4 regions of the Bacillus sp. Marseille-Q1617 genome follow, and region 1 is predicted to be linked to each of the others. Evidence: riboswitches for the same ligand, from Rfam matches in the RefSeq annotation. Region 1 holds a riboswitch; each other region holds the start of a gene.
The links. A riboswitch is a leader RNA that binds a small molecule or an ion and turns the genes downstream of it on or off. The one in region 1 is predicted to bind S-adenosylmethionine.
Positions count from the first base shown of each region.

Region 2: another riboswitch for S-adenosylmethionine. It lies ahead of HWX64_RS14590 (O-acetylhomoserine aminocarboxypropyltransferase/cysteine synthase family protein); the one in region 1 lies ahead of mtnK (S-methyl-5-thioribose kinase).
Region 3: another riboswitch for S-adenosylmethionine. It lies ahead of HWX64_RS09115 (methionine biosynthesis PLP-dependent protein); the one in region 1 lies ahead of mtnK (S-methyl-5-thioribose kinase).
Region 4: another riboswitch for S-adenosylmethionine. It lies ahead of HWX64_RS00350 (LLM class flavin-dependent oxidoreductase); the one in region 1 lies ahead of mtnK (S-methyl-5-thioribose kinase).

Region 1 covers NZ_CAHJXM010000001.1:1,441,207-1,448,649, forward strand. The annotation lists gene HWX64_RS07185 (PAS domain S-box protein) at 43-2,196, shown strand; gene HWX64_RS07190 (methylated-DNA--[protein]-cysteine S-methyltransferase) at 2,211-2,669, shown strand; gene HWX64_RS07195 (metalloregulator ArsR/SmtB family transcription factor) at 2,798-3,394, shown strand; gene mtnA (S-methyl-5-thioribose-1-phosphate isomerase) at 4,067-5,122, opposite strand; gene mtnK (S-methyl-5-thioribose kinase) at 5,133-6,320, opposite strand; SAM riboswitch class I at 6,425-6,580, opposite strand; gene HWX64_RS07210 (carbon-nitrogen family hydrolase) at 6,678-7,443, opposite strand, start outside.
Region 2 covers NZ_CAHJXM010000002.1:634,865-642,307, forward strand. The annotation lists gene HWX64_RS14575 (redoxin domain-containing protein) at 1-381, shown strand, start outside; gene HWX64_RS14580 (DUF302 domain-containing protein) at 547-927, shown strand; gene HWX64_RS14585 (PLP-dependent aspartate aminotransferase family protein) at 1,474-2,610, shown strand; SAM riboswitch class I at 2,913-3,038, shown strand; gene HWX64_RS14590 (O-acetylhomoserine aminocarboxypropyltransferase/cysteine synthase family protein) at 3,257-4,552, shown strand; gene HWX64_RS14595 (homoserine O-acetyltransferase) at 4,709-5,791, shown strand; gene HWX64_RS14600 (S41 family peptidase) at 6,082-7,443, shown strand, end outside.
Region 3 covers NZ_CAHJXM010000001.1:1,839,277-1,846,719, forward strand. The annotation lists gene HWX64_RS09105 (tryptophan--tRNA ligase) at 1-493, shown strand, start outside; gene HWX64_RS09110 (zinc-dependent alcohol dehydrogenase) at 559-1,692, opposite strand; SAM riboswitch class I at 1,929-2,032, shown strand; gene HWX64_RS09115 (methionine biosynthesis PLP-dependent protein) at 2,125-3,246, shown strand; gene metC (cystathionine beta-lyase) at 3,239-4,423, shown strand; gene HWX64_RS09125 (bifunctional homocysteine S-methyltransferase/methylenetetrahydrofolate reductase) at 4,452-6,302, shown strand; gene metH (methionine synthase) at 6,283-7,443, shown strand, end outside.
Region 4 covers NZ_CAHJXM010000001.1:53,266-60,708, reverse strand. The annotation lists gene cwlD (N-acetylmuramoyl-L-alanine amidase CwlD) at 1-405, opposite strand, end outside; gene HWX64_RS00360 (DUF2521 family protein) at 496-942, opposite strand; gene HWX64_RS00355 (sodium:solute symporter) at 1,541-3,049, opposite strand; gene HWX64_RS00350 (LLM class flavin-dependent oxidoreductase) at 3,077-4,447, opposite strand; SAM riboswitch class I at 4,639-4,742, opposite strand; gene rpsI (30S ribosomal protein S9) at 5,325-5,717, opposite strand; gene rplM (50S ribosomal protein L13) at 5,740-6,177, opposite strand; gene truA (tRNA pseudouridine(38-40) synthase TruA) at 6,341-7,111, opposite strand; gene HWX64_RS00330 (energy-coupling factor transporter transmembrane protein EcfT) at 7,125-7,443, opposite strand, start outside.

The sequences.
Region 1 (7,443 bases):
TAAGCCGAAAGTCGTCTTTTAACAAAATAGGGGGATGTAGAAATGACTAAAAGCAGCAAGCTGGAAAATCAAATATACAAGGAAGAATGTCATCCCATTGATAGGGAAATTTGCTTAGCATCACCAATGGCAATGTTTGTCATAAATGATGAAATGAAAATTTGTTACGCGAATGATCAAGCATGCCAGAAACTGAAGACTGAACTTTCATCGTTGACCGGCCAACTGTTCAGCAGCTTCTTTACTTCTGTACCATCCCCTATTGTTGCTCACTATCAGGAGGTATTGGAGTCTGGAAAATCTCTTGAAGACGAGACGTTAATGAATACTAAAGACGATAAAATCATACATGTTGAATTGATACTTCAAAAATCCACCGTTTCTACTAATGCATACCTGTACTTTAAAGATGTGACCACGTCCAAAGAGAGTGAACGGAAAGATCACCTGAACGTTCACCTGCTTTCGAATATCTTTCAGAATGCTTCCGAAGGGATCATCCTTTTCGATCTTGAAGGGAACATCAATGATGTGAATCAAGCGTTCTCAAAACAAGTTGGACTATATAAAAAGGAAATCATCAGACGGAACATCCGCTCGTTCATTCCTGAAAACTCTCATTATAAAATCGAAAAGATTAAAGAGCTTCTTTCAAAGAATAGAAAAGCGAGGGGAGAAATTCCGATTAAAAGGGAAAATGGAATCTCCATCGTAGAATTTACAACAAGTCCATTTGTTCACCATAAGCTTCATATGGCAATCCTCAGAGATGTGACGGAAAGAAGGCAAATGGAGATACAGGTGAAAAGAAATGAAGAATTATTCAAAGGTTTGTTTGAAGAAGCGATCGATGCCATCGTCCTATGGGACCAAGACGGGAGAGTTCTAAAAGCAAATGCCTCGGCTCTCAAGATTTTCGAGTGCTCCTTATCCGAGCTTTTATCAAAAAGAATAAAAGACTTTGTCTACCCGTTAGAAACACAGAAGTTCGATCTTGTGATGGATCATCTGTACAAAAGCGGGGCAGTAAGAGATGAAGTTCTCTTTCTGATGCCTAATAATCAATTAAAGCATCTGGAGTTCACATCTAAGCTTCATTCCGTTGATGGATATAATATGACGATCTTCCGAAATGTAAGTGAGCGATATCAGATGGAAAAGGAATTGAGGGAAAGTGAAGAGAGGTTCCGGAAAATTTTCGAAGGGTCATTAGATGGCTTATTCCTGACGAATCATAATTATGTAGTGGTTGATGCAAACCCTGAAGCAAGCAAAATACTGCATCTCGATAAAGATCAGTTAATCGGGAAAGATGTGCGCGAAATATTGAGCATCGAAGCCGATGACGACGCTTATCATGATTATTTGGTACAATTAAAAGAAGAGGGGCAGTCAAGTTTCTTGAAAACATTCCGCTCCCATGATGACAGGCTGCATTATATCGAATTATCATCTAAATATAATCTGCTGTCCAATCTCAATTTGACAATCATCCGTGACATCACTGAACAAATAGAGATGCAGGAACAATTGAGAAAGTCTGATACCCTGAGTGTGGTGGGGGAGCTGGCAGCAGGCATTGCACATGAAATCCGTAATCCAATGACTGCGTTAAAAGGATTTATTCAGTTGTTGGAAAATAGTGTGGGTAAAGATCATGAAATGTACTTTAATGTCATTACATCAGAATTGCAGAGAATCGAGTCGATCATAACGGAATTCCTTGTCCTGGCTAAGCCGCAGGCTGTCCAGTATCAGGAAACGAATCTAATAAAAATCATGAAAGACACCGTTGAGCTGTTAAGTGCACAGGCAACCATGCATAACGTTCAATACAATGAATTGTACCAGGAAGGGCTGCCGCCTATATTCGCAGAACCCAACCAATTAAAGCAAGTGTTTATCAATATCATCAAGAATGCCATTGAAGTTATGACGCAGGGAGGGGTCATAACCATTGCCATTCATGAAACCGATGATGATTTGATTCATATTGAAATTAGGGATCAAGGAAGCGGAATTTCTAGAGATAAGATCAAAAAGCTTGGTGAACCCTTTTACACGACGAAAGAACGTGGAACTGGACTGGGGCTGATGGTCAGCTTCAATATTATCAAAGAACATAATGGAAGAGTGGAAGTGGAAAGCAAAATAGGTGAAGGCACTGTTTTTCATATCTATTTACCAAAGATGTAAGGAGGTGAGCGTTCATGTCAGTCTGTTCGCTGTTTATGGAAAGTCCGATTGGAGTCTTGGAGCTCCGGGCAGATGAAGAAAAGTTGGTATCAGTAGAATTTGCTTCTGAAAATCAAGCTGCCACAGAGTCAGATCACCCATTATTGATAGAAGCTGAACGACAATTGAAAGAGTATTTCAGAGGACAGAGAAAAGAATTTACACTTCCTCTGAAAATAGAAGGAACTGAGTTTCAACAGGAAGTCTGGAAAGCATTAAGTGAAATACCATACGGGTCCACCTGCTCTTACGGGGATGTAGCGGCACGTATTAATAGACCAACAGCGGTCAGGGCAATCGGACAAGCCAATAAAGCAAATAAGTTCCCTGTCATCATACCTTGTCATAGAGTAATAGGTAAGAATAAATCATTAACCGGTTATGCAGGGAAGCAAGTAGATAAGAAAGAAATTCTGTTGACCCTTGAACAGTAATAGTATGAAGCATTTTTCTTCGGGAAAATGCTTTTTTTATTTGTCTCTGTGAAAGAAAGGCTGTTGCATATTTCACCTAATTAGATTAATATCTAATTAGATAAGTATCTAAGTAGGAGGTATTTAAGTTGCAGCTGGATAAACAAGTCGCATTTCATAAGACCATGGGCGATCCCACCCGTATCAAGATTGTTCATCTCCTGTCAGTTGATTCGCTGCATGCCGGCGCGATTGCGGGTAAACTGGGGTTGACAGCCCCTACCATTTCACATCATCTAAACAAACTGAAGGAATGTAATCTAGTTTACTCCAGAAGGGAAAAAAATACGATTTACTATTTTTTAAACAAAAAAGTGATAGCGCATCATGCAAGTGTTCTTGATCGCTTCACGAATCAAAGGGAAGGGGATTCTGAAATGCAAGAGAAAATAATGAAAGAGAAACAAAAAGTGATGAATAACTTTGTGGAGAAGAATGGGCGGTTTAAATCCATACCCGCTCAACAGAAGAAGAAGCTTTTCCTGCTGGAGCACATGGTGGAAGGATTAAAGATTGGAAAGAGGTACAGTGAAAAGGAAATCAATGAATACATCAAGCATTTTCATGACGATTTTGCCACATTAAGAAGAGAGTTTATCATCCATCAATTCATGTTCAGGGAAAATGGTATTTATGAAGTGAACCCAAGGGAAATGTGGGGATCCACTCCGTTATATAAGGGATGATTGCATGTAAAAACTTCCGGTGAGGGTAACGGGTTCTGTTTTGGAGTACAAAATGCAATCTACACCTCAAAATGTGGTAGTAATTGAAGTTGCATGTACATGTACAGCTAATCTTACCCGACAAAGTGAACAAAAGCGGGACTTCTCGAGTCAGATGAAAGGAACAGTAACATTGGATGATTAATTAAGGGGAGAAATTTCCCTTAATGAAGAATTTGAACTGAAAACCGTTAAAGTAAAGGAAAGTTTTACTTCTATTTACTTGAAAAACATTAAAATTAGGGATCTGTGCAAGATTTGAAGTAAATTTTCCCCTTATTTACCCCTATCCAAGCGAGCTTCAGCAGATTAACGGGATAATGTCCCCTTATTTATATTTTTAGTTACACTATAAAAGATAAGGTATCTGTTAATCTAAAAATCACCAGCCTATTCCTTGTTTAATAGGGATTTACCTAATTTTCACATCTTTCAACTTTGGAGACAACTAACACATTAGCCAGATTATAAAAAACATTGTAATTGAAGCGTTACAGAAAGTTCTGTAACGCTTTAATTTTAGTGCAGTTTCGGTAACAAATTAGAACACGAATTCCTTAAAACCCTTTTTCCAATGATTTTTATAGTTTATACCTTAAAACAGAACCCGTTACGGTGAGGGTAGGTTTTCTTTTAGGTATGGCAGATGGAATGTCTAATGCTTTCCTTATATGAAGGATACAGGATTCCCTTCTCAGTAATGATTCCAGTTATTAATTCATGTGATGTTACATCAAAAGCAGGGTTGTATACAACTGTTTCCTGAGGTGAAATCCTGTAACCATTAAGTTCAGTAAGTTCTTCAGGCGCGCGCTCTTCAATGGGAATAGCGTTCCCTGAAGGAAGGGTAATATCAAAAGTAGAAGAAGGAGCTGCCACGTAAAAAGGGATATCATAGTGCTTACACAAGATGGCGAGCATGGATGTCCCGATTTTATTTGCTGTATCCCCATTTGCAGCTATCCTGTCTGCCCCAACTATAACGGCTTCTACATTTTTCTCTTTTAACGTATGAGCGGCCATGCTATCTGCAATAAGTGTTACGTTTACACCTGACTGCTGCAATTCCCAAGTTGTCAAACGTGAGCCCTGAAATACCGGGCGTGTTTCACAGGCATAGACATGGAACGTTTTCCCTTTTTCACTTCCTAAATGAAATGGTGCCAATGCTGTTCCATATTTGCTGGTTGCAATAGATCCTGCATTGCAAATCGTCATGATGGTTGTCTTTTCATTTAGTAATTGAAGACCATATTCTCCGATTCGCCTGCACGTCACTTCATCTTCAGTATGAAGTTGAATCGCGGAGTGCAGAAGGATGGTTTTTGCTTCATTCACAGACTGTGCCCGTTGAATTGCATTTTCCAATGAATCCAATGCCCATCCCAAGTTTACTGCAGTGGGTCGGGAGGAAAATAAATATGCTTTATCCGCTTTAAATCTAACCATGAAATCAGACAGACAGTCTGTATCAAAATGATTCATAGATAATGCTATTCCATAAGCGGCCGTAATTCCGATTGCAGGCGCGCCCCTTACCTTCAACGTGACGATAGCGTCATAAAACTCATTTAAAGTATAAAGTTGTAGGTACTCGATTTTATGTGGAAGCTTTTGCTGGTTTAATATTTCTAAATGATCATCCCGAAACTGTAATGACGTCGGGATTGTGGGTGTTGTGCGTGTCATGATTGGCTCCTTAAGATGTATGACTTCGAATGAATTCTGTGAATTCTTCAATTGTTGAGTACGTTCGTCTTTTTAAAATCAATTCTCTCCCTAAAGAAAGACAGCTTCTTTTAGCCCGCAGCCTCTTTTCTTTATCTGAAATGGAATCCAGATCTGCAACATGTGCAAGACCGACAGTTCTCCTGATAAGCTCACATCCACTGAATCCTATACTGTCTTTAAAGGCTTTATCCAGTACATAATCCAAGTAGCCATCAACCTTAGTGTACGCATCTCCGCTTTCCTGCCAATGATTCGAAAACGTTTCTGAGAATACGTTCCATGTATTGGTGATATGCCGGATGATTTCATCTTTTCCTTTATCGTCCTCCCTTGCTATTACCTGGAATGTCAGGTTTGCAATAAATTGACCGATATCGAAGCCGATAGGACCATAAAAAGCAAATTCAGGATCAATCACCTTGGTTTGAAATTCATCAGCAAAAATACTTCCAGTATGCAGGTCGCCATGCAATAGCGCCTCACTCTCTGTAATAAAGCATTTCTTCAGCTTCGCCACTTCAAGTTTCAGACTGAAATCATTCCACAAATCTTTGAGCAGAGGGAGCAGTTCTTCTTCATAATCATTCGTTTCACTGTTGAAAAATGGATCGGTCAAAACAAGATCCTCCGTAATCTTGCAGAGTTCAGGGTTGGAAAAGGTTTTGACATATTCTTTTTTCTTAAAAGGATGCAGGGCATAGTCAGAAGTATGATAAAGAGTATTTGCCAGGAATGTTCCGATATGTTCAGATAAAAGTGGATAGGTGTCTCCTTTTATCAGTCCTGAACGGACAATTCCAAGGGAACTTAGATCCTCCATTATGGTAACAGCAAGTTTATCATCACTATAGAATACCTCGGGGACAAATTCACCGGCATATGTTTGCTGCAGTTTCAATGCATTTGCTTCGATTCTGGCACGATCGACCGTTAATGGCCAGCTCTCACCAACCACTTTTGCATAGGGCAATGCCTGCTTAATGATAATTCCTTTCTTTCCTTTTTCACTTATTTGAAAAACCAGATTTAAATTTCCATCCCCAATTTCACGGCAGGTCAATTCCGCTCCTTTTTCAAAAAAGTTTAAACTGATTGCTAAATCCAATGCGGTTTGTTCATTTAAAGATTGATAGCTCGAGACAGGAATGGTTGACATAATGGTTCCTCCTAAAATATTGAATTTTGGAGGCTTTTCATAAGTATAATAAGAAAAGCCTCTTTCATTGACGGAAAGAGGCTTAAAGATTGGATCTTATTCGCCTCTTATCTCTCAGAAAGGTGTTCTTTCTGTTGGAATTAGCACCGTGCCTTATGGAGTGAATCATCCGGCGCATAGTGCGCCCCGTTTCTCAACGGTATTACGGTCGGTTGCTGGGCTTCGCAGGGCCAAATCCCTCAGCCAGCTCTTGATAAGAGAATATTTAATTTTGTGAATATCAGCTGCATGCTGTTTGATTTGAATAGTACCATTTTTAGAAATAGTGAGTCAATGAATTTTTAGAAAAATATAAAATTAATAGAAATCTGGACGTCGATCTTGAAAAATAGGTATTTTTTTCCTGACTTCTTCGACTTCATTCAAATCGATTTCTGCGGTAAGCAATTCTTCGTAAAGGGTTCCTTCCGCTATGATCTCCCCCCATGGGCTTATGATCAGCGAGTTCCCCCCAAACTCATTCTTGGGGTCGCTGCCTGAACGATTACAGGCAATGACGAAACACTGATTTTCAATGGCCCTTGCCAATAAAAGGGTCTTCCAATGAGTGATTCTTTCTGCAGGCCACTGAGCAACCACGAACACCACTTTCGCACCATCGATGACATGTTTCCGGAACCATTCCGGGAAACGGATATCATAGCAGATCATACCGGCCATCTGAGTATCCATCAATGTGAATGAGCCATCTTCTTTACCGGGCAGCAGGTAGTGATGTTCATCCATCAATTTAAAGAGATGGAGTTTATTATACTGTTTGATTATTTTCCCGTCACAGTCAGATACGAGAAGGGTATTCGAAATACCCTCTTTTGTTTTGCTCGCAATCGATCCTCCGACAATATGAATGTTGTAGCGAGAAGAAAGCTCCGAAAGAAAGGCAGAAATGTCATGAGCATCTTCATCGGCGATTTCCCCGATTCTGGTTAAATCATAACCGGTCGTCCACAATTCAGGAAATACGACGATATTACAGCCTGCTTCACTCGCTTCTTTTACCCATTGATGAACTCTTTTCTTATTTTCGGTAGGAGCACCAAATGTAATATCCATTTGCGCTAGT
Region 2 (7,443 bases), on a different contig from region 1:
GGCGAAAAAGTGAAGCTTTCCGATTACCAGGGTCAGAAAGTGATCCTTAACTTCTGGGCGACCTGGTGTCCGCCGTGTAAGGCCGAAATGCCGCATATGCAAAAATACTACGAAAAAAATGCTGAGAAAGAAAATGTAGAGATACTTGCCGTGAACCTTACCAGCATGGATGAGGGCAGGAATGCTGTACAACAATTTGTGGACGGCTACGAACTCACCTTCCCGATCCCGATGGACGTAGATGGTGATATCGGCGGGGAATACCGCGCCTTTACCATCCCCACCACCTACATGATCGACACCAAAGGTCAGATCCAGCACAAAATCGTCGGCCCCATGAACGAAGAAATGATGGGCGAAATGGTCTCTGGAATGGACTAACGCGTTAATAGGATGAGGGACGGTCCTTTAGCATGCTAAAGGCCCGTCCCTCGTTTCTCTAAAGTACAGAAGTTTAGATGCATACTCCTCAAGGTATATAATGAGTATGTGATTGATTTTCTTGAAGAAACTATTCATTGAGAGAAGATGAAGGAGGAGTATTGGATGTTTCATTACACAAAAGAAGTTTCGTTGAGTGTGAAAGAAGCGGCGGAGAAGGTGGAAGCTGCGCTGAAAGAGGAGAGCTTCGGCGTTCTTTGGAATCTCGATCTTGCCGGAAAGCTTGAGGAAAAAGGCCTCGATTTCAATGAGGAAGTCGTGATCCTTGAAGTGTGCAATCCTCATGAGGCAAAGAAAGTGCTCGAACAAAGCATGCTTGTCAGCTACTTCCTGCCGTGTAAAGTCACCGTTTATACTGAAAACGGCACGACTAAGGTCGGCATGGCGAAGCCAAGCAAGTTGATTGAGCTGGTGGATAATGATGAACTTAAAAATATCGCGCTGGACATTGAAGATCGATTGATCGCTTGTATGGACCGGGTATAGGATTGGATGGAAGAGCACCTGCTGCGTTGGCGGCGGGTGTTTTTTGTTTGGGAAGGTGTAAAATGACAGCGAAAGACATAAAAATGGTTGTTTTAGCAGCCGATTCTGTTAACTTCTTTCGGGATGAATCAAATTCAAGGAGAAAACACCTCGATGCACCCTAAAAAAATTTGCTCGGTACAGGGATTCAAGCCACTTTTCATACTTTACGTGCCAATTTAAAAATATACGTGCAAGATTTCTGAAACACATGCAACATTTTAAAATACAAACCAAATTCCTAAAAATACGTTCCACTTGTCGAAAAATCTTTACACCGCTGTAACCTCAGCTCAAAAATTCCAGCCTCCTATACCACCAGTCTCTTCATCTCTATCAAAAAAACCTAACCGTGCTGCAACTCCAGCCAAGCACCCCTAATCCCCTAATAACTCAATGCACTTCAAAAAAACAATCCGGCCCCCGAAACATTTTCCTTCCTCGCAATCTTCTGAATATGATACACTCTTCTAAATACTATCGATTACAAGAGGAAGGATGACATACATGAAATTCACAACGAAAGTCGTACATAGCCAGTTAAAAGGTACCGAGGAAATCCGCAGCAAAACGACGCCAATCTATCAGACTTCAGCTTTTTCGTTCAAATCACTGGAAGAGCTTGAAGGGTTCTATGAAGGAAAATCGCCTTACCTCTACACAAGGACGGGAAATCCGAATACGGATGAACTTGGACAGATGGTGGCGGCCCTTGAAGGTGCACCGGCCGGGGTGGCGACGTCTTCAGGCTTGTCGGCGATCCTTGCTGCCGTGCTGTCGGTGGTACAAACCGGCGATCATATCGTGGCAGCGGAAGACCTGTACGGGGGCACCTTCCATATGTTGAAGGAAGAACTGAAAGGCTTCGGCATCGAGACAACCTTCGTCGACTTCACCAAACGTGAAGAAATCGAACAGGCCATCACGCCGCAGACAAAGCTGTTGTACAGTGAAACGGTGACCAACCCGTTCATGAGGGTGGAGGACATTCCGCAGCTGGTCGAGCTTGCCGGGAAACACAATCTCAAAACGATCATCGATAACACATTCGCAACACCATACCTGCGCCAGCCTTATCTGGAAGGCGTCGATCTCGTTGCCCACAGTGCCACAAAATATATCGGCGGACACAGCGATATCACCGCAGGCGTCGTGACAGGAAAAGAGGAATTAGTAAGTAAGGCCAGGGAAAAAGTCGTCAACATGGGCTCCAACCTGAGTCCGTTCGAGGCATGGCTGACGGCAAGAGGTGCAAAGACGCTCGCCCTTAGAATGGGCACACAGGCCCATAATTCCCTAGTATTATCTGATAATCTTAGAACGAATCCGCATGTGAAAAACGTGTACTATCCAAATAACCTTTCCGATAAAGGCCACGGTGCCATCGTGACAATCGAGCTCGATCCATCATGTGACATCAGTGCATTTTTCAAATCCCTCGGCTGGATCAAGATCGTGCCGACCCTTGCCGGAGTGGAAACGACCGTCTCTTACCCGCTGGGGACATCACACCGCGCCCTGCCGAAAGAAGCACAGGAAAAACTCGGCATAAACACCCATGTCGTACGCATATCGTTAGGTATCGAAGACTCAGAAGACATCGTAACCCAGTTCAACGCAGCAATCGAAAAATCTATCGAGTAAAGTTTGACTTGCATGAATGATGGGCGAACTTTAACTGTTTCCAGCTGTTGGTTGGAGTGCAAGACGAAGACTCCTGAGGGATAAGCGAAGCAGGGGAGACCCCACAGGAGCAAATCTCCGAGGAGGCTCCCCGCTCGCCCGCGGAAAGCGAAGTCATGCACGGAAAACAACTGCGGTTTAATAGCCCAATCTAAATAAAACAAAAAACAAAATAATAAAAAAAATCAGAAAATACCCTTGACGTTGAATGAATCAGCCTTTATAATTCATCTCAACGCACTACTTAAAAGACAACTAAATCGCTCTTATCCAGAGAGGCGGAGGGACTAGGCCCGATGAAGCCCGGCAACCTTCATGTTCGCAGGAACGATCTGCTACCACATGAAAAGGTGCTAATTCCTGCAGGCAGACTGCCTGAAAGATAAGAGGAGGACCCCTATTAAATTAGACCCTCTTCTTAGGAAGGGGGTTTTTGATTTTTCCTCTTCTTTAAAAATTCCTAGCCCAAGGATGGCTGATTCGGTGAAAAGGCAGCCATCACATCCTGCTGTCACCGAGACCGGCACCATCCATCATCAGCATTCAAACACGTTCACCCACAATGCCAGCGGAAACCCAATAAACCAAAAACCAGGAGGAATTCATTATGACAAAATCATTCGATGTTGAAACGTTACTACTACACGGCGGACAGGAACCGGATCCAACAACAGGTTCACGTGCAGTCCCGATTTACCAGACCACATCTTACGTTTTTGATAACAGTGAGCACGCTGCGAAGTTATTCGGACTTGAAGAAGAGGGGAATATCTACTCCCGTATCATGAACCCGACAGTTGATGTCCTTGAGAAGCGGATCGCCCTGTTGGAAGGCGGAATCGGTGCACTTGGTGTCTCTTCAGGGATGGCCGCGATATCGCTGTCCATCCTGAATATCGCGGGAGCAGGCGATGAAATCGTCGCAGCGACGAATCTTTATGGAGGCACATACAATCTATTCTCCACGACGCTTCCAAAGTACGGCATCAAAGTTCACTTCGTCGATCCGTCCGATCCGGAGAACTTCCGCAATGCGATCACACCGAAGACGAAGGCTGTTTTTGCCGAAACGATTGGAAATCCGAGTCTTCACGTGCTGGACATTGAAGCGGTCGCGAAAGTCGCTCATGACAATGAAATCCCACTCATCATCGATAATACATTTGCCACTCCATACTTATGCAAACCGATCGAATGGGGCGCGGACATCGTCATCCATTCAGCCACCAAGTGGATCGGCGGTCACGGTACAGCGATCGGGGGAATCGTCGTCGACGGCGGTAAGTTCGACTGGAATAATAAAAAATTCCCGGGCTTTGTCGATGAAGACCGCAGCTATAACGGCATCCGATATGCAGTCGATGTCGGTGAAGCAGCCTTCATCACAAAACTCCGGGTGCAGCTGCTGCGTGACTTCGGTGCCTGCTTGAGTCCGCAAAATGCGTTCCTTCTTTTGCAGGGTCTCGAGACACTTCACCTGCGAATCGAAAGGCATACGGAAAATGCATTGAAAATCGCCGAGCACCTCGATCAGCACAGCGGTGTGGCATGGGTATCGTATCCTGGTCTCGCACAGCATCCGTCCCACACACTGGCGCAGAAATACCTGAAAAAAGGTGCCGGCTCGATTGTCGTATTCGGCATCAAAGGCGGCAGGGACGCCGGACGCAAGGTTGTCGATAACATCACCCTTTGGTCACATGTCGCAAACGTCGGGGATGCGAAATCACTCATCATCCATCCGGCTTCGACAACCCATCAGCAATTGAATGAACAGGAATTGCGCACAACCGGGGTAACCGAAGAATTAGTTCGATTATCAGTCGGTCTGGAGTCCAGTAAAGACCTGATCGAAGACCTTGACAGCGCCATCGAAGCGGCATTGGCAGCTTCCCCGGTTTAATCCGGGAAGAGTTTTGTCAAAGAACTCAGCAGTGAGGCCGGTCACACGATAAAAGTACAACACATCAGGCCCCATCTGTAATGATAAAAAGGGGTATGGCGGGCTGAACGAAACCCGCCTGCCCAAAAAACACTTACCAAAAAAGGAGGAGACGGAATGGAGAATCCCCACACCCAAACGACCCGATACGAAGTAAACTCCATTACGATCCCATCTCTGACATTAGAATGCGGCTCCACCCTGGAACAGGTGGAGCTTGCTTATGAAAGAATCGGCAGAAAAGACGGTCCGGTCATCCTCATCTGTCACGCTCTCACAGGGAATCACCTTGTAAAAGGGACCCCGGGAAGCATTGGCTGGTGGGACGGACTCATCGGACCTGGTTCGTACCTTGACCCTGATGAGTACACCATCCTTTCTTTTAACGTATTGGGCGGAAACGACGGCAGCACCGGTCCCGGTTCCATCAATCCCTCAACCGGGCAGCCGTATGGAAGGGATTTTCCGAAAGTCACTGTAAGAGACATGGTCAAAGCTCAATATCTGGCACTGAAAGGACTGGCGATCCCTCACCTTCAAGCAGTGATCGGCGGTTCTTTGGGCGGGATGCAGGCATTGGAGTGGGGGATGATGTATCCATCATACGTCGATAAGGTATTTGCCCTTGCCGTCACACCTGCTCTCAGCGATTACGGCTTGGCTTTTAACCATATCGGCATCCAGGCGATCGAATCAGATCCCGATTTTCAAAACGGTCATTACTCCCCGGGAACTCATTTAAAAGGCTTGGAGATTGCGAGGATGGCAGGGATGGTCACCTACAGAACTCCCCAGCTTTTTGACGACCGGTTCAAACGTGAAGAAGCACAGAGTTGTTTCCAGGTGGAGAGCTATTTGAACTACCAGGGGAAGAAGCTCGCAAAACGATTCGATCCGAACAGCTATCTGACACTCCTGAAAGCCATGAACTCGCATGACTTGACTAGGGACCGCGCCTGTTCGATGGAAGATATTGCGCGAAATTATCCCACCGAGCTGATCACCATCAGCTACGAAGGGGACCTCATCTATTCGCCTCAGTATCTGGAAAGCTTCACAAACCAGGTACGGGCAGGGAGGCATTATTTCGTTTCCACTGCCTTCGGGCACGACGGTTTTTTAGTAGAGTTCGAGAAATGGGGAAGCATGATTTCTTCCCATCTGAAAAAATATCAACCCAACCGTGTTGTGAACGGCTAAAGTATCATAACCCGTCCTCCTCCGGCATATAGTTTAATAAGCAAAGACACCGCACCGCGAAGAAGCGCGTTTTTGTGTGGTGTCTTTTTTGTTAAAAGTGGTCCGAGCTTTTTAAAGTGTCCGGCTGCGGTAGTTTGTGATACAGGTCATTCAATGATATTCAACAGGACGAGCCGTCCGTTTTATACATAACGGCGGTCAGTTGATGAGTGACGTGAATATGGACAAACCAACCTTCATGCAGCCGGCGCTTTTCTTATCAGCCATGACAACAAGTTGGAGGGGGAAATATGGAGTTGAGAGGCAGAAAGCTTATCATCACAATTGTGATCAGCATGCTGATCGGGGCAGGCGGAATGTACGGGGGAGTCACCATGTTTGAAGTCACCGATTCAGGGGACGGGCTGACGGAGTTCGAGGGCAATGGAGAGGTGAATGACAAGCTTCATAAAGTGGAAGTGGCCTATGATCTGATCAGCGAGAAGTTTTTTCAGGACGTAAATAAAGGAGAGCTCGTGGAAGGTGCGATACAGGGGATGTTGAAGACGTTGAACGATCCTTATTCGGTGTACATGAACGCCGAGACGGCCTCGCAGTTCAACGATGCCCTCGATTCTTCATTCGAAGGGATCGGGGCTGAAGTCACGATGATGGACGGGAAACTGATCATCGTTGCTCCTTTTAAAAATTCACCTGCAGAAGAAGCGGGACTTAAGCCGAATGACCGTATCGTCAAGATTGACGGCAGCAGCATCGACGGCCTCGATTTATATGAAGCCACTCTCAAGATAAGAGGGAAAAAGGGCACAAAAGTAAAACTCGAGGTGCTGAGGGAAGGTGTTTCGGAACCGATCCAAGTCTCCGTCAAGCGGGATGATATACCGGTCGAAACCGTTCATTCCGATGTGAAAAAAGTGAACGGGACCACAACCGGGTACATCCAGATCACGACGTTCTCCGAGAATACAGCGGTTGATTTCAAGAAGCAGCTGACGGAGCTCGAAAAGAAAAAGGTGGAAGGTCTGGTGATCGATGTCCGCGGAAATCCGGGCGGGCTGTTATCCAGTGTCGAACAGATCCTCCAGGAATTTGTCTCGGGAAAGAAGCCTTATATCCAGATCCAGGAAAGAAGCGGTGAAGTGATGAAATCCTTCTCCAGCAATAAAGAAAAGAAAGCCTATCCGGTCGTCGTCCTGATCGACGAAGGAAGTGCATCTGCATCGGAAATCCTGGCAGGTGCCCTGAAGGAGACGGAAGGGTATCCGCTCATCGGGACGAAGAGCTTCGGAAAAGGCACGGTCCAGCAGGCCGTTCCGATGGGGGACGGCAGCAACATCAAACTGACCATGTATAAGTGGCTCACACCGAACGGCAACTGGATCCATAAGAAGGGGATCAGGCCTGATGTCGCGGTCAAACAGCCGGCTTACTACTATGCCCATCCTCTTCAACTCGAGAAACCGCTGAAGCCTGAAATGAATAACGAGCAAGTCAAGAATGCCCAGGAAATGCTGAAAGGGCTCGGCTTCACGCTCGACCGGACAGACGGTTACTACAGCAAGAAAACAGAGATGGCCGTCAAGGAGTTCCAGATCCAGCAAGGCCTGGACGTGAACGGAGTCATCGACAGTAAAACAGCGGAACACCTGCAG
Region 3 (7,443 bases), 400 kb from region 1:
AAGCTTTAATCATACCTACGGGGAAACATTCACACTGCCTCAGTATGTCATCGAAAAAGAAACCGCAGTACTCCCCGGATTGGATGGACGTAAAATGAGTAAAAGCTATAATAATACCATTCCATTATTCGAAGAACCGAAAAAGCTCCAAAAACTGATCAATAAGATCAAGACAGATTCCAGTCCGCCTGAAGCGCCGAAGGATCCGGATGATTCCATCATTTTTTCGTTATATAAAGAATTTGCAACAGAAGTTCAAACACAAGAAATGAGAAGTCGCTTCCTAACCGGGATCGGCTGGGGTGAAGCCAAGAAAGAGCTTTTTAAAGTCATGAATGTACATTTAGAAGAACCGCGTGAAAAATATAATGAGTTGATGGCATCCCCTGATAAGCTTAATGAAATGTTATTGCATGGTGCGGAAAAAGCAAGAAAGAAAACCAGACCTTTCTTAGAAGAAGTCAAAATGAAAATCGGGATCATCCACTCTTAAAGGTGAAAATATTAAAAGAGGCTGGGACATACACAGATGTCCCAGCCTCTTTCCCAGCAAACACACTATGGTTTTAAAATCACCTTAATATTTCCGTCTTCTTTCTTATCGAAAATATCATAACCCTTTGCAGCCTCTTCAAGAGGTAAACGATGAGTGATGATATCCGTTGGATCAAACTCGTTGTTTTCTATCATGTCATACAACTTAGGCATAAGGTGTATGACTGGAGCTTGCCCCATTTTGATAGAGACATTTCTACTGAAGAAATCCCCTAATGGAAAACGATTTGCCTCAGTGCCATATACACCTGTCAATTGCACCGTCCCGAATTTCCTTACTGCCTGCGATGCGGTTTTAATAGGGGAGATGGTTCCGAATTGATTATCAAATTCAGATCCGAACGTCTCATCAGGAGCGACGGTCCCATCCATTCCTACACAGTCGATGACCACATCAGCACCCCCTTTGGTATATTCGTGGAGGACAGAGCCGATGTCCGGGGTCTCTTTGAAATTATAGATTTCAGCACTGTTTGTACGTTTAGCATGACTTAGACGGTGCTCAACCTGATCGACAGCAATGACGCGCTCGGCCCCTTTTAACTTGGCGAACTTCTGAGCCATCAGTCCGATCGGACCGCTCCCAAGAACAATGACCGTATCCCCTTCTTTTACTCCGCTGTTTTCAACGCTCCAATAAGCCGTCGGAATGACATCCGAAAGGAAGAGGACACTTTCGTCGTCAAGGTTACTGGTCTCAGGTACTTTAAATGAAGTAAAGTCCGCATAGGGCACTCGTAGATATTCTGCCTGTCCGCCTGGGTAGCCTCCCATCATTTCAGTAAATCCAAATAGACCTCCAATTTCTCCATGTGGGTTGGAATCGTCACACTGACTTTCCATCTGGTTCTTGCAGAAAAAACATTCCCCGCAGCCAATATTGAATGGAATGACGACACGGTCCCCTTTTTTCAGACTTTTTACTTCCGACCCTACTTCTTCGACAATTCCCATTGGCTCATGCCCCACTACATAATCTTGTTCCGGTTCGATTCCGCCGTGGTAAAGGTGAAGGTCAGAACCACAGATACCACTTGCAGTGATTCTCACGATCATGTCTGTATTTTCTTGAATATCGGGAGTTTCAACTTCTTTGACCACCATTTTTTCTTTTCCTTGGAAAGTCACGCCCTTCATTCCTATCACATCCTAATCAAGTATTTCTATACATATAGACTTGATATTGGTTGTTCAAACATATATTTTTTATGCATGCTATTTTGTACGACCTTTTGCTTAAAAATAACTCTTGGCATTCCATTGAAAATGCCAAAGTATTCATAATTTTCATTGACTTTTAATAAAGTATGATGTAAGTTATGAAGAAGTTATTTTAATAAAGTGATTGATGATAGTTAATTAAACCAAATAGATTCTTATCCAGAGAGGTAGAGGGACTGGCCCTATGACACCTCAGCAACCAGCCAAGGGCATGGTGCTAATTCCAGCAAGTTGAATTCAACTTGGACGATAAGAGGGAGATTGAACGACTGAAGCCTTCTTATATTTCATAAGAAGGCTTTTTGTTTTATATCCTTTTTCGTTTAAATAAGAAAAGGAGTGACGAAATTGAAAAAACACATCGATACCATTCTCGTTCAATCAGGAAATCGTACGGATGAGAGGACAGGAGCAATAAGTCCTGCCATTCACTTATCAACCGCATATCAGCATAAGGGGATCGGTCAATCGACTGGATTTGATTATACGCGGACCGGAAACCCGACCAGGACCATTTTGGAAGATACACTGGCTCTTTTGGAAGAGGGGGATAGAGGCTTCGCTTTCAGTTCGGGGATGGCAGCCATCCAAGCTGTACTGAGCTTATTTTCGTCAGGTGATGAATTGATTGTTTCCCAGGATTTGTATGGCGGAAGCTATCGTTTGTTTGTACAGTATGAAAATCAATACGGTATCAGGTTTCATTTCGTGGACACTCATGAAGAAAATCATATTGTTGAAAAAATAAACGAAAAGACAAGAGCGATATTCCTTGAAACGCCAACCAATCCATTAATGAATGAAACAAGTATTTCAACGGTGTCTACCATCGCTAAGGATAACGAGATATTACTGATTGTGGATAACACCTTTTACACACCAATCCTTCAAAAGCCCATTGCAGAAGGTGCTGATATAGTCGTTCACAGTGCTACAAAGTATCTAGGCGGCCACAATGACGTACTTGCCGGTGCTGTCATCGTCAGAAACAAAGAATTGGGAGAGAAACTCTATACCATTCAGAATTCGATCGGTGCCGTTCTTTCACCCTTTGATTGCTGGCTGTTACTCCGCGGCATGAAAACATTAGGCCTGCGGATGGCCCAGCATGAAAAAAATGCAAATGAGGTTGCAGAGTATTTAACGAATCATGACTGCGTGACGGATGTCCTTTATACCGGAAGAGGCGGGATGCTTTCTTTTCGCATTTCTAGGGAGGAATGGGTCGGTCCTTTTCTTGAGAAATTAGACATCATTACATTCGCGGAAAGTCTTGGCGGTGTTGAAAGCTTCATTACGTATCCTGCAACCCAGACCCATGCTGATATTCCTGAATGTGAAAGGAATACACTCGGCATATGTAATCGTCTCTTGAGATTTTCGGTCGGTATTGAAAATGTAGATGATATCATTTCAGATTTGGAGAATGTTTTTAATCAATTAAGAGGAGAGGTGCTTATACATGAGTGAAAAAACGTACTCACAGCAAACTTCCCTGCTTCATTCTCACGGATATGATGCCCATACAGGTGCTGTTTCTACACCGCTCTATCACGCAACCACTTTTCATCAGAGCGATTTTGACCAATATGGATCCTATGATTACAGCAGGTCGGGAAATCCAACCAGGGAAGCATTGGAAGAGACGATTGCAGAACTTGAAGGCGGCGTAGAAGGGTTTGCTTTTTCTTCAGGCATGGCAGCCATTTCTACGAGTTTCCTTATGCTTTCGCATGGGGATCATGTCCTCATTTCTGAAGAAGTATATGGGGGTACTTATCGATTGATCACAGAGGTATTGAACCGATTTGGCATTCAGTATTCCTTTGTGGATATGAGGGATCTTCATGAGGTCGCCCGTTCAATCAAACCAAATACAAAAGTGATTTACATTGAAACACCTTCGAACCCTTTACTTAACATTACAGATATTGAAGGGGTCGTAAAATTGGCAAAAGCCAATAACTGTCTGACCTTTCTCGATAATACGTTTATGACTCCTCTGCTGCAAAAGCCTTTATCACTTGGAGTAGATGTGGTCTTACACAGTGCAACCAAGTTTCTGGCAGGTCACAGTGATGTACTCGCCGGAATAGCAGTGACCGGAAATGAAAAAATCGCCCAGAAGTTATCATTCTTACAAAATTCATTTGGTGCTGTACTGGGACCTCAAGACAGCTGGCTATTGCTGAGAGGCCTTAAAACATTGCATGTACGCCTTAAGCAGTCATCCGAAAGTGCCTATAAGATCGCCCGCTTCCTTGAAACGAGGGATGAAGTGGAAGAAGTATATTACCCGGGACTGAGCTATCATAAAGGCCATGAAATCCATGTTCGCCAGGCAAAAGGACCTGGTGCTGTCTTATCCTTCCGCTTAAAAGGTGAAGAAGAAGTCAGGAAATTGACAAAACAAGTAGATATCCCTGTATTTGCTGTAAGCTTAGGTGCAGTTGAATCCATCCTTTCATATCCTGCAAAAATGTCTCATGCATCCATGCCTGAAAAGGAAAGAGTGAGAAGGGGGATCACATCTGGCCTGCTGAGGTTATCAGTTGGATTGGAGAACACAGATGAATTGATTAAGGACCTTGAACAGGGGTTGAATTCTCTGAAAGAAGTACCAATAAAGAAAGTCATCAATTTATAACAGAGAATGAAAGAGAAGGAGGGATCGTGTGAAACCGCTCATACAATCTTTGAAAGAAAGAATTTTGATAGCAGACGGAGCAATGGGGACTCTGTTGTATTCATACGGGGTGGATCGATGCTTCGAGGAGTTGAACCTTTCACACCCTAATGAAGTATTGAAAGTCCACAGAGATTATATAGAAGCTGGAGCGGATATCATCCAGACCAATACGTACGGTGCCAATTACGAAAAACTTTCCCGGTATGGGCTGGAGGATTCTGTGAAAGAAATCAATACCGCAGCTGCAAGGCTCGCTAAAAAGGCGGCTGGGGATCACACCTATGTAATAGGGACCATTGGTGGAATCAGGGCGATCAAGCAAAATATTTCACTCGAGGAAATCAAAAGAAGCTTCCGGGAACAGCTGTACTGTTTGCTTCTTGAAGGTGTTGATGGAATCCTCCTTGAAACGTACTACGACTTTGAGGAATTGACGACAGTCCTGAAGATTGCAAAGCGGGAAACAGATCTTCCCGTCATTGCACAGGTATCGCTGCATGAAACAGGAGTTCTTCAAAATGGCATGAAGATAAAAGAAGCTCTTCATCAGCTGGAATTGCTGGGTGCAGATGTTGTAGGGATCAATTGCAGAATGGGTCCATATCACATGGTTTCTTCACTTGAAGAAGTGCCGGTTCCCAAGAGCTCCTTTCTATCCGTTTATCCTAATGCGAGTCTGCCGAACTATGAAGAGGGAAGATTCTATTATTCTGCTGAACCGGAGTATTTCGGGGATATCAGCAATGAACTCCGCGAACAAGGGGCCAGAATCATAGGAGGATGCTGCGGGACGACCCCTGAGCATATCCGGGCTGTGTCAAAAAAATTAAAAAGCAGGGTGCCTGTGACTGAAAAGAAAGTGAAGACAAAAAAGTCGGTGCAGCTTTCATCCCAGCCTCCAAAAGAGAGGCTCCTGCATCATCAAGTGAAAGAAAAGAAGACGGTAATCGTCGAACTGGACCCGCCCAAGCACCTTGATACAGATTTGTTCTTTAAGGGTGCTCAAGCTTTAAAGGAAGAGGGGATTGATGCATTGACCCTTGCTGATAATCCATTGGCATCTCCGAGGGTCAGTAATGACGCGATCGGGACAATGGTAAAGGAACGATATGATCTTACTCCATTGGTTCACATCACTTGCCGTGACCGTAATTTAATCGGTCTACAATCACATTTGATGGGACTCCATACCCTGGGGATCCACAATATTTTAGCTATTACAGGTGATCCCGCCAAGATAGGGGATTTCCCGGGAGCGGCTTCTGTTTACGATCTCTCAAGTCTGGAACTGATTGAATTAATCAAACAAAATAATGAAGGAATATCATTCTCCGGCAAGTCACTCAGGCAAAAGACTCAGTTCTCAGTAGGTGCTGCATACAATCCGAACTTCAGGCATATGGATGCTTCGGTAAAACGCCTCGAGAGAAAAATAAAGGCTGGAGCTGATTACTTCATTTCTCAGCCTATATTTGGAGTCGAAGAAATGTTCCAAGTATACGAAGCTACGAAGCATTTAGATACGCCAATTTTCATTGGGATCATGCCTTTACTGAGTTCGAGAAATGCAGAGTTTCTTCACCATGAAGTACCCGGCATCAAAGTACCGGAGGAAACAAGAAACAGAATGAAGGATGCAGGTTCAGACCCCGTCCACACAAGGGCAGTCGGAATGCAGATTGCAAAGGAATCATTGGACACCGCACTTGAATTGTTTAACGGTATCTATCTGATTACTCCTTTTGTCCGTTATGATATGAGTATTGAATTGCTACGGTATATGAAAGAAAAAGCAGTGATAGAAAAGGAGGTTCCTTATGGCCGGCACATTATTTGAACAGCAGCTTAGAAAGAAAATACTCGTCCTCGACGGGGCGATGGGAACAATGCTTCAGGAAGCAGGTTTATCCCCGGAAGATTTCGGTGGTGAGGAATTGGACGGGTGCAACGAACACCTTGTCCTGACCGCTCCAGATGTCATTTACAACATACACAGGGAATATCTGCTGGCAGGAGCGGATGTGATTGAAACGAATACATTCGGGGGCACCCCCGTTGTACTGGATGAATACGAAATAGGATCGAAAGCCTATGAAATAAATAGAACAGCAGCTGAAATAGCCAAACAAGCGGCAAATTCCTTCTCGACAGCCGAGCGGCCAAGATTTGTAGCAGGCTCTATGGGACCGACAACGAAAACGCTATCGGTAACCGGGGGAATCAGTTTCGATGAATTATCGGAGAACTACCGTATTCAGGCAAAGGGACTTCTGGATGGCGGAGTGGACGTTCTATTACTCGAGACCAGCCAGGATGCTCTGAATGTGAAAGCAGCTAACCTTGGTATACGGGCAGCATGCGAAGAAAGCGGAAGGGAGGTTCCCATCCTTCTATCGGGAACCATTGAACCGATGGGTACGACATTGGCGGGGCAGAATATAGAAGCATTTTATTTGTCGCTGGAACATCTGAATCCACTGGTGGTCGGATTGAATTGTGCGACTGGACCTGAATTTATGAGGGACCATCTTAGATCTCTTTCAGATTTAGCGACAACGTATGTGAGCTGTTATCCAAATGCCGGCCTGCCCGATGAGGAAGGGAATTATAATGAAACGCCGGAATCCCTTAGTCTTAAAATGAGGGGATTTCTTGAGAAAGGCTGGCTGAACCTTGTAGGTGGATGCTGCGGTACCTCACCAGAACACATTCGGGCTTTATCAGACTTGGCAAAAGAATTTCAGCCAAGGATTCCGAATGAAGCACATGCCCATGCCGTCTCAGGCATCGAACCATTTTTATATGAAGATAAAGACAACCGTCCGATCCTCGTGGGTGAACGAACGAATGTGATCGGCTCAAGGAAATTTAAGCGCTTGATAGCCGAGAATAAAATCGAAGAAGCTTCAGAAATTGCAAGAGCCCAGGTGAAAAACGGAGCTCAGGTCATCGACATCTGTGTGGCTGATCCTGACCGG
Region 4 (7,443 bases), 1.4 Mb from region 1:
AGGGATGGAATTTAGATGTATACTTAAAAACATATCCGCTTCTGAATCATTGATCAGGTTCAAGCGCTTGTGCAGATCTTCTACCTTTCTCCGACTGTACCCTTTTGTATGTTCATCCGCCAGATCCTTGTCTTCCTCGCGGGTCATAAGGACCAGTGCTCCCTGTTCCTGAAGATAATCTCTGATCATCAGGGAGACATTCAATGCGATATCCTTTTCCAAAGCGTCTTTATCCCCCGCTCCGCCATCAGGCCCCCCATGACCCGGATCAATATATATAATCTTACCTGACAAGGGAAGATTCCATGAATCCCATGTATCTTTGTCCATTATTTTATATTGAACTATAAATAACAGGATCCCGAGGGCCGCAATAATCCCTGCAAGTTTTAATTTCTGTCTCATGTCTCTCCCCCTATTTTCAGTAAAAAATACAATCAAGCTGTTCTTTACTAAAAATATGGGACAAGAAACACTTTTAGAACTGAAAAATAATTAGTGAAGGCGAAGCTTAAGCCGTTTGATTCCCTTTTCATATCCCTCTGACCACCATGTCTCCACAAAGTGTTCGCAGCTGTAGAAAATGGATTCGTCCACTTGATTGGAGATGCCCATCTCGGACCAATACAGCCAGAAGTTATAAAGCGTATCGATGAAATGCTTTAATTCTTCCCTGCACCGCTTCTTTACTGCTTCCCTATCTTCCCCGCTGTATCCGAACTTGCTTACTTTCCCTCCGAGGAGGTAGGCTTCAATCGCGACATCGAAGCAGGCTTCATCAAAACCCTGCTGCATGAATACGCCGCCTTGAATTTTTATATATCCAAAATGCTTCCGTACGCTTTCCTGGAGCATTTTAATCGAAATTTCCTTGAGCAGTTTTCTTTCTGTCTTGATTTGTTTTTCTCTTCTCTTTGTATTGAAGGTTGTAATAACGTTCAATGTAAATCCACCCCTTTGAACGTATTTTCCTTCTTAAGAGATGTCTTCATTCGAGTAACTGTTACCAATTTTGATGGGGATGACTTTCTAATATCGCTATCGATTTCCGTGCAAGACTTCGCTTTCCGCGGGCGGTTGGTGGGAGGAACTAATGTCCAGCTGCAGGGCTTAGAGGCACATGTCATAAGTCAAACCGACCAAGAAGGCAAAGAGCGCCTTCTAGGCCGCTTCGCCTTATGCCACACGCCTCTGAGCAAAGCCCTTCCACTTTTCTGATAGGAGTCTTCGTCTTGCACTCCAATCAACCGCTGGTTTTGGTCAAATAACAGTGGAATAGAAAAAATCTAGATAAATCCACAAAATAAAGATAGCCTATCCATAACCGCTACTACTATTACCTGCTTCATTCATTTGACGACTAGAACAACAGCATACCAATGAAAAAGGAGGAGGATATAATTCCTCGTCCCGTTGGTCAGCATCATTTCGTAAAATACCACTTCCACAACGACAATCCGATGATGGTGAGGAAGGTGATGAAGCCGTAGAGCCAGATGGAGAGCATTTCGTTAACGAACATGGTGTTTCACCCTTTCCTTTACTTTATGTTGTAGACTTTTTCGAGTCTTTGGCTGGTTTGCGGTTGTTTTTCTTTCAAGATAGGGGCAAGCACTGTAATCACGGCGATTCCGATAAAAGTTGAAACGGCTCCCGCTGCCATGGTGCTTGGCACGATTCCGCCAAAGTAAAGGATGAGATAGGAAAGGAGTCCGATCACCATGGAAAGTTCCGCTGCCCTGGCGGATGCCTTTCTACGTCCATATACCGCGTGTAAAATCGGCCCCATCGTTCCGGCTGCGATTCCTGAAATGCCGATCCACATGATATCTCCCATATACGCAGGAGGCTTCAAGACAATCAAATAGGCCAGGAGCCCGATAATGGGCACTGAAAGCCGGCTGATCTGCAGCGCGATCTTCTCTGCTTTCGCGTCGCTCACTTTCACGATTCCTCTTTTCACCAGTACTTTCAAAAAGATATCATTGGCAAAGACAGTCGAAATCGACACAAACAATCCATCCGTTGTCGACATGGCGGCAGCAAGGATCACAACCCCCAATATCGCTACAATGACCGCAGGAAATGCCCATACCGCATATTCCATCAGTGCCAGATCAGGAGCTGCAACGTTATTTCCAAGTGCCGCCCTGCTGTAAATACCTCCAAATAGAACTAAAACGGAAAATGCAGCAGTGATCACATAAGTCAAAATCATTTTCCCCAAATCTTTTTCACTCTTCAGACCCAGTACCTTGTTAAACAGATGAGGGGCAGAGGCAAATGCCCACTGAATCACAATCGCACCTGTCACTAAACTTAAAGAAGAAAAATGAGCAGAATCCGGATTGAAAGCCTGAATCAGATTTCCATCCTGAGCCGCCAATTTTCCGCTGATGCTGGTAAAGGTCGTTGAGATGCTCCCCTTCCAGAACACGACGATCCCGGAAATGAAAATAAAGACCCCGGCCACTGCCATCATCACTGCCTGGACGGCATCCGTATAAATATCGGCGAATGCCCCTCCGCCAAAGACGTAAAGTACGACAATCACGGCTATAAAAATCAATCCGCCCTGATAGGACATGCCGAGAAGATATTCAAAGATGCGGGCACCTGCGACAAACTGGGCGGCTATATAAAAGATGTTGAACAAAAGAATCAACCCCGTACCGACCCGGAGAAGATCGCTGTTATAAAAATCCCCCAGCCAGTCGGGCAAGGACAGCGACTTTTGTCCGTTATTTAGCTTCCGGACTTTCTTGGCTACCATCAATACCCCGATCGGCCCCCCGCCGATCATCGCCAGGAACAGCCAAAGATTTGATAGTCCCCAATCATGGGACCAGCCCGGGTACCCGAGGAAGGTAGCGGCACTTAAGTACGTGGCGGCAAAGGAAAGCCCCAGGACATAAGGGCCGAGGTTTCCCCCGCCTATGGCAAAATCACTGACACTCTTGGTCTTTTTCATACTGATAAATCCCAGGGCAAACATTGCTGCAAGAAATACGGCAAATCCTATCCATGTATATAATGCGATTTGACTCATTTTCTTCTCCCTTCTTTTACAAGCGTTTTATGAATAAACGGGTGCAAGCTTCTTGGCAGGATGATCTGCAGGCAGGTGTCTCCGGCCTCTGCCAAACATGTTTTCTCTCAGGGTGGATCCTTCATATTCCATCCGGTAAATCCCACGCTTCTGCAGTTCCGGGACCACATGTTCGACAAACTCGGTGAATGTACCCGGTGAATACGTCTGGGCGATATTGAAGCCGTCTGCATCCCCAACAACCGCCCACCTCTCGATTTCATCCGCGATCTGCTCAGGGGTGCCGATGAACTTGACCGTTCCATTGCCCAGGCCGTGATTTTTGATCGCTTCCCGGAGCGTCCACCTTTTGTTCGGATCTTTTCCGTACATATCGAGGTTCCCCTGCATGGCGTCAGTCTCGATGTCCTCGATATATTGATCAGGGTCGAATTGTGAAAAGTCTATCCCAGTGTGACCGGATAAAAGAGAAGCGGTGCCTTCATAGCTGACGTGGTTTGTAAGTTCTTCATATTTGGCATATGCTTCTTCCTCTGTTGAACCTATGATTGGCAGGATCATCGGGAAGATGAGAAGCTCATCCGGGTTTCTTCCCTGCTCTGCCGCCCGTCTGCGGATATCGGATGTATACAGCTTCAATCCGTCCAGTGAATGATTTTTAGTAAATACTGCTTCGGCATGTTTTGCTGCAAAATCCCTCCCTTTTGGAGAGGACCCCGCCTGGAACAATACCGGGGTGCGCTGAGGGGAAGGCTCCACCAGATGAGGGCCCGGCACACTGAAAAACTCTCCTTCATGGTTGATGGAATGAACTCTTTCCGGATTCGCAAACGTATCATTTTCTTTATCATAAACGACCGCCTCGTTCTCCCAGCTGTGCTCCCACAATTTATAAGCGACCTGGAGGAATTCATCGGCTCTGTCATATCGGAGTTCCTTTGGAAGCCTCCCGGAAAGTCCAAGATTAATGGCTTCACTTTCCAAATAGGAGGTCACCACATTCCATGCCACCCTTCCCCCGGTTAAATGGTCAAGCGTCGATAACTGCCGTGCCAGTGAATAAGGCTGGGCATAAGTCGTGGAGATCGTCGGTGCAAACCCAAGATGCTCTGTTACAGCCGCCATGGCCGAGATCGGGATGAGCGGATCATGTGCAGGCAGCTGCACTGCACCCCTGACCGCCGCATCATGACTGTTTTCATAAACGCTGTAGGTACCAAGCACATCAGCGATGAACATCGCATCAAATTTCCCGCGTTCAAGCGTCTTTGCCGTTTCGACCCAATAAGCCAGACTGTTGTGAGAAGTACCTTGATCTTTTTCATGTTTCCATAAGCCGGTCGAATGCGGTGAAGGCGAGTTTTGGATGAAGCCGTTGAGATGAATTTGTTTTTTCATTGGAAAGTCTCCTTTTTCTTAAAAGTGATTTGGCCGTGGCGATGGGTGGATTGATGTGTTTTTTGGGGATGAGGTCAGGTTTGAGTATTCTTATCGTTATACTCGGTTTAGAAACAGCGAGGACTCCTTAACGATTTACTACAACTAAAAAAACCTCTCCCGATGAGGAAGAGGTTCATTTCTATACCATCCTCTCATCTTTCAAGCATCTGCTTGCTGGAATTAGCACCTTGTTACAAGTAACGGTTGCTGCGGGATCACGGGACCAGATTCCTCCCCCGGCTCTAGATAAGGAAATATGCAATTGTGTTGTTTGAATTTTTATCATCATAACGGAGTCGAAATAATCTGTCAAATCAGAATCCAGATTTTTTATCGAGATGAATTGTGTACATGGTCACGAGTTTAAATTTGGAAACGCTTACCTATATTTTCATATCAAAAAGGGAGTTTTTACGTAAAATATTGATGTTCCAGCCTTTAATGGCAGCCAATCAGAGAGATTCTCTTTTACTTTAAAGGAATAATGGACTATATGTGGCGGGGAAACTAGTCATAAATGATCTTTTTTGAGAGTTTTTAATGGGGGGAAGAACCACGGGGACAGGTCCGTTGAATGGGGAGATGAAGGTATCTTTCGTTTTCATTGTATAATCTTCGAGTTTTGCCCGATAATCTTTTAATTTTGACCATAAATCTTTTACTTTTCCGCTTTTATCTTTCGATTTCCCGGATCATTCCGTCACTTGGTGAAATACAGGATTAACCTACCCGCCCGCTACAATAGAAACGAATACACCAAACACAAACAAGTATCATCCCTAACCAATAAAAAAGACCCCCAACCCAAAAGGTTGAGAGTCTCTGTAAGCAATAATTAACGCTTAGAGAATTGTGGTGCACGACGAGCGCCTTTAAGACCGTATTTTTTACGTTCTTTCATACGAGCGTCACGAGTTAACAATCCAGCGCGTTTTAGAGTACCGCGGTACTCAGGATCAGCTTGAAGTAAAGCACGAGCGATACCGTGACGGATCGCACCAGCTTGACCAGCGTAACCTCCACCGTGTACGTTTACTAAAACGTCATAGTTACCAAGAGTTTCAGTTGCAACTAGTGGTTGCTTGATTACTTCTCTTAGTGCTGCGAATGGGATATATACTTCTACTTCACGATCATTGATAACAATGTTACCGTTACCTGGTACTAAACGTACGCGAGCTACTGAGCTCTTACGACGACCAGTTCCGTAATATTGAACTTGAGCCAAGATAATAACCTCCTCTTTTTAATTATCCACGAAGTTCGTAAACTTCTGGTTGTTGTGCTTGGTGTGGATGCTCAGATCCAGAGTATACATGTAGCTTCTTGATCATTTGACGACCTAGAGAACCTTTAGGAAGCATACCTTTGATAGTAAGCTCTAACATTTTCTCTGAGTAGTTTGTACGCATTTCTAATGCAGTACGCTGCTTCAAACCACCAGGGTGGTTACTGTGACGGTAGTAGATCTTATCAGTAAGCTTTTTACCAGTCAATTCGATTTTTGAAGCGTTAAGAATAATTACGTGATCACCAGTGTCAACATGTGGTGTGAAAGTTGGTTTGTGTTTACCGCGTAGAACTGAAGCTACTTCACTAGCCAGACGACCAAGAGTCTTGCCTTCAGCATCTACAACGTACCATTTACGATCGATTTCGTTGGCTTTTGCCATATACGTAGTACGCATGAGTTTACCTCCTATTAAATGAATCCGTAGTATTTATTTTCTAATCACAATAAGATTCCGGGGCTTATCGTGGGGTTAATAACATACCATATGCTATAATATCTTGTTCTATAGTGAATGTCAAGGGAATGTTACACCAGGATTAGTTGTTTTAGATAAAAAATTATTTTCCAGATTGAATCTCTTCATTTTCTTCCCCATACTCCACCTTCCAAAGATACAATCCATGCGGCGGAGCAGTCTTCCCTGCCTGGTTCCTGTCTTTGGCTTCAAGGATGTTTTTCATGTCCTCACTGCGGAGATTCCCCGCACCTACCTCGAGCAGCGTACCTACCAGGATCCTCACCATGTTGTAAAGAAAACCATTTCCGGTAAAAGAAAAAATGATTTCGTCCTCATGCTGCGTGATGGTGATGCTGTGGAGATTCCTTACTTTGTCCGCTACTTCCGTTTTAGCAGAGCAGAAACTTGTAAAGTCATGTTCACCCATTAGATCCTGCGCTGCCTTTTGCATTTCCCCTACCGAAATAGTGAAAGGATAGTGAAGAGCAAAATGACGATAGAAAGGACTTCTCGATTCAGCTGTATAGACTCTGTAACGATATTCCTTCCTCTTAACTGAAAATCTTGCATGAAAGTCATCAGGGACAAATTGTGCCTCTTTGATGGTCACTTCGTCAGGCAGGCGCGTGTTCAGGACGACCGGCCACTTTTCTTCAGGAATGGCCAATGTGGTATCAAAGTGGAATACCTGGCCGTGTGCGTGGACCCCGGCATCCGTTCTCCCTGAAGCAGTGACGCGTAGCCGCTCTCCTTTATGAATGGCACTGAGGGTGTCTTCAAGGAGGCCCTGTACAGTACGCTGGTTTGGCTGTATTTGATAACCGCTGAAATGGGTGCCGTCATATGATATCGTACATTTTACACGCTTCATAGAATTACTCCTCCTATCCTCTGAAGAATAGCAATAAGGCTGTCAGGATGCCGAGTACAACCAGTGCGCCTGTATCTTTTTTATGCCAGGAAAGAAGCCTGTATTTCGTTCTTCCTTCCCCTCCCCGGTAGCCCCTTGCTTCCATGGCCGTAGCCAGGTCTTCTGCACGCTTGAACGCACTGACGAATAAAGGGATGAGCAATGGGATGATCGCCTTGATCCGATCTTTTATCGGCCCTGAGGAAAACTCTGCTCCCCTCGCGATCTGCGCCTTCATGATTTTATCCGTTTCTTCCATCAGGGTCGGGATGAAACGCAGCGAAATCGACATC